2 regions of the Exiguobacterium abrahamii genome follow, and region 2 is predicted to be linked to the other one. Evidence: predicted binding sites of a transcription regulator. Region 2 holds the regulator's gene; the other holds the start of a gene.
The links. Region 2 encodes Rex, which represses fermentation and respiration genes when NADH is low (regulators of the CRP and FNR family bind a similar motif). Its sites were predicted from a motif close to TTGTGAAATATTTCACAA; they were not measured.
Positions count from the first base shown of each region.

Region 1: a site for Rex is predicted at 1,792-1,809, ahead of cydD (thiol reductant ABC exporter subunit CydD). Genes of this name have one in related genera too.

Region 1 covers NZ_JADOYC010000008.1:144,390-147,533, reverse strand. Annotated here, with positions in the region: gene ypfJ (KPN_02809 family neutral zinc metallopeptidase) at 1-240, shown strand, start outside; gene ITJ88_RS15660 (hypothetical protein) at 323-490, shown strand; gene ITJ88_RS15655 (nuclear transport factor 2 family protein) at 763-1,131, opposite strand; gene ITJ88_RS15650 (Rrf2 family transcriptional regulator) at 1,154-1,636, opposite strand; gene cydD (thiol reductant ABC exporter subunit CydD) at 1,845-3,144, shown strand, end outside.
Region 2 covers NZ_JADOYC010000001.1:8,329-11,472, reverse strand. Annotated here, with positions in the region: tRNA gene ITJ88_RS00090 (tRNA-Ala) at 75-150, opposite strand; gene tatC (twin-arginine translocase subunit TatC) at 255-1,034, opposite strand; gene ITJ88_RS00080 (twin-arginine translocase TatA/TatE family subunit) at 1,042-1,239, opposite strand; gene ITJ88_RS00075 (redox-sensing transcriptional repressor Rex) at 1,239-1,898, opposite strand; gene ITJ88_RS00070 (ATP-binding cassette domain-containing protein) at 2,066-3,144, shown strand, end outside.

The DNA of each region.
Region 1 (3,144 bases), on a different contig from region 2:
GCCGGCGTCTGGGCGCATCATGCGCAAGGAGAAAACTTGCTCGAAGAAGGCGATCTTGAAGAAGCATTGACGGCAGCGAATGCTGTCGGGGATGATACGTTACAAGAGAAAGGGCAAGGATATGTCGTACCGGAAAGTTTCACCCACGGTACATCAGCGCAACGAGAACGTTGGTTCCAAAAAGGCTTTGATAACGGCACGATCGAAGGCGGAGACACATTCAAAGCGAAGAATCTATAGGACAGAAAACGACAGTCCTTTTGAAACATCTTCCAGTCTTTTCCGTAAAGAAGAGGGAAGGATTCAAAGGGGAGTGTCGAAGTTGAAGCACATCAGTCTATTTTTGTTGCTCTATACGGTTGTCGTTGTAATGACGTACATCGTGTCACGATTTGCGCCGGACTTGTTGATCTACATGGTCTATTTCGCCATTGCATCGTTACTTGTCATCACAGGCTATTTGTTGAAACGACTCGTACTAAAGCGCTAAATACCAAAAGAGGCTGACTCCAAAAAAGAATGACGTGTCTTTTCACGCCCTTTCCGCAGGCGAGACACAAGCCAGTTTTCCTGCTTCGTTGAAGCAGGAAAGCGGGTCTTGTTCGTCTCTGACAGCGTATAAATGCGCTTGTTCCTGTAGGAGTGGCGTGTGACGCGTCATTCTTTTTGTTACGAGATAAGGATGGCAGATCATCATTCTGCCATCCTTATCTTTGTAGAGACTGACTTTTGAGTCAGCCCCTTCGTTATTTAAAAGCCGCCTTATGAACGGAACATCGTCGGATCATCTGGAACGTTCTCCAGGTAAGCGATTCGTCCGTTTTCATCGAGACGTGCGATATCTTTTCCGTCTTGCGTGAAGACACTACCGTCTGCCCGTTTCCCGCAAACTGCCCAGCGTGTTTCGTACGTTCCGGGTGTTGTTTCTTCCCAGCCTGCATACATATGCTTAATATCCTGATTCGCCGTAAACACATGACGGACGAACTGTTTCCAAGCGTCGATCCCGTGCTGTGGTTGTCCGTTCAGAACGAAAGTGATGTCTGTCGTGAATAAGGAAACGAGATCCTCAAAAGCTTGTGCGTCCGTGCGTGACGCATCGAATAAGTCGAAATAACGATTCAATACCATAGTAAAAACCTCTTTCTGTTCATTAAAGTGTCATCATCCGGTCTGTGATTAACGCATGCAACCGTTCTAAATGTTCCGGTGGACAGGAGGCGTCGATTGCTTGACGGATCGAGCCAATCGATTCGCGCTTCAACGTCGATTGCCACGCCTCTTCCGCCTCTGTCATTAGATTCGAGAGTAGACCGATTTCCTGTTCCTGAATTCCCATCAAATCCTCAAAGACACCGCTTGACGCATACAACGTCTGTTTGCCCTCGATTGCTTGATAGACGTCAAAGATTTGAATTTCGTCTGCCGGACGCCGTAAGCGAAAGCCGCCTTTGACACCCGGTACGGAATACAACAGATCCGCCTGGACGAGTTTTCGTAAGAGCTTTTGAAAATAAGTCGGTGAGGCACCGAGTTGCTGGCTGATGAATTCACCGGGCAACACAGCGCGATCCGGAAGGAAGGTCAAAAGCAACATCGCGTAGACGGATTGCTCGACCCCGGTTTTCATTTGCATGAGAAGTCTCCTTTCGTTAAACGTGGATAATGTATATCCATAATAGTTTTATTCGAAAGAATTGTCGAGTTTTATGCTCTCACAAAACCGTCACACCTTTTCGACAGCATCTGCATGGCATCCCCGTTCCGGATTCGGTATACTAAATGTACGATATGTGAAAATATTCACTAAAAGTCGTTCACACTTTGTGAAAGGACGTTTGTATATGAATCCATTAAAAGGAATCGTTCAGATTCCACGCAGTATTCTCATTCAATTTATCATCGCGGCTTTCCTGATGGGGGTTGCGGTCGTCGGTCAATCGTACGGTATCGTGTTGACGGTCGATCGGATTTTCTTGAAAGAGCAACCGTTTGAAGCCGTCATTCCGTTACTGCTCGTTGTCCTCGGGATGCTGTTGCTCCGGGTCGCCGTGACGTATTGGAATGGTCGTCTCGGTACGACGTTATCGGCACACATGAAGCAGGCGCTTCGGGAAGCGCTCGTTGCGAAATACACGGGTCGTTCGGTCGAGATGATGCTACAAGGGCAAGCGGGACAGAAGGTCAGTGTCTTGCTCGACGCTGTAGACGAGATGGACAGCTACTACAGTCAATACTTGCCGAAAGTCGTTCAGACGACGATCGTTCCCTTGATGGTCTTGATTGCAGCATTCAGCTATGACTGGATCACCGGTCTCGTCATGATGATTACGGCACCGTTCATTCCGTTGTTCTACATCATCATTGGCATCATGACGCAAAAGCGGGCGGATGCTCAACTCGAGAAGATGACGGCATTCTCGGGAACGTTCCTTGATACGTTGCAAGGACTGACGACCTTGAAGTTATTTGGTCGTGCGAAACGACAACGTGACGTCATCGAAAAAAGCAGTCTTGATTTCCGGGATGCGACGTTAACGGTTTTGAAGCTCGCCTTCTTATCGTCGCTGATGCTTGAGTTCATCTCGATGCTCAGCATGGGAATGATTGCGCTTGAAGTCAGTCTGCGCTTGATTCTGTTCCAAAGCATCACCTTCATTCCGGCGTTCCTGATGCTCGTGTTGGCACCAGAATACTATCTTGCCTTAAAAGAGATGGGAGCTGCCTTCCATACGGGACGCGGTAGTGTCGCGGCGGCAAAACAGATCGCAGCCGAACTAACAGCAGACGATCGTCCTGTTGCCTTCGGGCAATCAGAACTTGCGATGAACCGTCCACCACGAATCGTCTTGGATGAAGTTGATTTTACGTATCAAGAAGGACGCTTTGCCTTACAAGACGTGACACTTGCGATTGAACCGTACCAAAAGGTGGCGTTGATCGGTCGCAGTGGTGCCGGTAAGTCGACTGTCTTGCAGTTGATTGCCGGACTCGCGGATCCAAAAGAAGGACGGATTCTGCTTGACGGGATTAATCGCAGTCAGGTGGAGGAAGCGAGCTGGTTCCGTCAGTTGAGCTACATCTCGCAGCATCCGTATCTGTATGCCGGAACGCTGGCAGAAAACATTGCGATCGGTGAACTCC
Region 2 (3,144 bases):
TTATATTTTTAAGGAATTTAACTGGGAGAAAAATAAAAACTCCTCGACGCCTCGAGGAGTTGGATATTTGGTATTGGTGGAGACTATCGGGATCGAACCGACGACCTTTTGGCTGCCAGCCAAACGCTCTCCCAGCTGAGCTAAGCCCCCATGAATTATCTTTAGTATACGCATCGCTAACTGCTTTATCAATATAAAAATAACGCTTTCATAAAAAAGAATTCCTTCCAAAATCGTCGGAAGGAATTCACGATTCATTTATTCAATTCACGCATCAAATCCGCCTGTCGTTCAAGCTCTGCCTGTTGCTCGAGGATCAAGACCTTTTTGTATGTCCGCGCAGAAATCAAGATGCTGATCTCATAGAGAACGAACAATGGCACCGAGATCATCAAGTGTGACGTCACGTCCGGCGGTGCGATCAATGCCGCAACGACGAACAGCGCAAAGTACGCATATTTCCGATTCTTTCGCATGAAATATGGCGTCACGAGACCAAGACGTGTCAGGAACATCGTCACGACCGGCAATTGGAACAGAAGACCGAACGGCATCGTCAATCGGATGAGGAAACTGAAATAGTTTTCCACTCCGATGACTTGTTCGATTCCGAGCTCTTTCCCGAGATCCGTTGAGACTTCAAGCAAGAAGGGAAGCAACCAGAAATACGAGAAGGCTACGCCAGCCAAAAACAGAAAGAAGATGACCGGAATATACGTCAATGTCGCTTTTTGCTCCTTGTCATAAAGTCCTGGTCGGACGAATGCCCAGAGTTGATACATCCAGAACGGTGACGCTAAAATCAGCGCAATGATGAACGCAAGATTCAAATACAACATTAAAGGATCGGCGACGTTGAAGGCATTCAAACCGATGCCGAGCTCTTTTAAGTCCGCTTGCAAGAAGCGAACGAGCGGTCGGACGAGCGGAAATGCGACAGCGAACAGGACGACGACGATGATAAGCGACCAGACGATCCGCTTACGCAGTTCGTCAAGGTGCGACGTCATGCTTTGCTCTTGATCAACCGTCATGATTCAATCACTTCTCTTTCGGTTCGTCCTTTTTATCGTCGTCCATGATGCCGTTCGTGGCATTCTTGAACTCTTTCAATGTCTGACCTGCAGCGCGTCCGAATTCTGGTAACTTCTTCGGTCCGAAAATGATCAATGCGACGACCGCGATTAATCCGATGCTCGCAGGTCCGATACCTAGTGTGAGCGGAATAAGGTTTTCCATTATGATTTCACTCCTTCAGCTGATTGCGAATAATGCTTCATGAAATAAACTAACGACTGCAACTCGATCGATAAATCAATGTGATGGACCCGGACGCTCGCTGGCACGTTCAACCGCGCTGGCGTAAAGTTCAGGATGCCTGTCACACCATACTCGACTAACTCATCCGCTACTGACTGCGCGAACTGGGATGGAACCGTCAAGATGGCGACATCGACCTGATTCGCTTCGATTTGTTCTTTCATGTCCGAAACATGATAGATTGGAACGTCATGCGTCGTTGTTCCGACCTTCTCTTCGTCCGCATCAAACGCAACGACTATCCGAGTACTATTATTCTTTAAAAAGTTATAATTTGCAAACGCTGTTCCGAGATGACCGACCCCGATTAAGGCAACATTCGTCACCTCATCTTGATTCAAGGTTTTGCGGAAAAACGTTAAGAGATGTTGAACGTTATATCCATACCCCTTCTTCCCTAATGCCCCAAAGTAGGAAAAATCGCGACGAATCGTTGCTGAATCAACCTTCACCGCCTCGCTTAACTCAGCAGAAGAGACGCGGAGCTTGCCTGAATTGTATAAACTTTGGATGAAGCGATAATATAGCGGCAACCGTTTTGCTGTCGCTTGTGGAATTTTTGTGTCTGGTCCATTCATCCTGCAGTTCCCCCTTCGGCCACATCCATCGTGGCACCCAAATCTTTGCAAAAAGCTTTCTACTCTCCTTGATTGTAAACCACTTCACATAGAGTCACAAATAATATATTCCGCAGGACCTCGCGCTTTTGTTCGTGATAGACTAAAGGGTGGAAGGATGGATGGAAATGATACTCTTACAAGTCAACCAACTCTCGAAATCATTCGGCGTCGAGCCGATTTTAGAAAATATCAAATTGGAAGTACAAGAGCGCGATCGCATTGCGCTCGTCGGACGAAACGGTGCCGGTAAATCGACCCTGCTCAAAATCATTGCTGGCGAACTCAGTCATGACTCGGGCGACATCATGAAAGGCAAGGATGTCAAAATCGGTTATCTCGCGCAGGACAGTGGTCTCGAATCGAACGAGACGATCTGGAACGAGATGCTGACTGTCTTCGAACATCTTCAGGAACAAGAACGAACACTGCGCCGGATGGAAATCGAAATGGGTATGGAGCATATCTTGAACGACCCGGTCGCGTACGATCGTCTCTTGAAGACATACGATCAAGCGCAACACGACTTCTCAGAAGCGGGTGGTTATCAGTTCGAAGCAAATATCCGCTCCGTTCTGCACGGGATGCGCTTTTATCCGGATGATTATTCGCGCCGGATTCAGACATTATCCGGTGGTCAACGGACACGGCTTGCCTTAGCGAAGATGCTCTTACAAGCACCAGAGCTTCTCATTCTCGATGAGCCGACCAATCACCTTGACATCGATACGCTCGCTTGGCTCGAAAGTTACCTCGGTGGTTATCGTGGTGCCGTCTTAATCGTCTCGCACGACCGGTACTTCCTCGACCAAGTCGTCAATGTCGTCTATGAATTGTCACGCAATGTCTGTCGTAAGTTCACCGGTAACTACACGAAGTACTTGGAGCAAAAAGCCGCCTTGTACGATCAGGAAATGAAGCAGTTCGAGCAGCAGCAAGAAGAAATCGCGAAGATGCAGGACTTCATTCAACGCAACATCGCCCGGGCGACGACGACAAAACGTGCCCAAAGTGTACGGAAGCGGCTCGAGAAGGTCGACCGGCTCGACCGACCAGATGGGGATGAGCGTAGCACGGTCCTGTCCTTCCCGATTGAAAAACAGAGCGGGAACGACGTTCTTCAAGTCAATCAACTGGCGATCGGTTACGAAGAAGCTGTCTCAAAAGACATCACGTTCCACTTGCAACGCGGTGAATCGCTGGCACT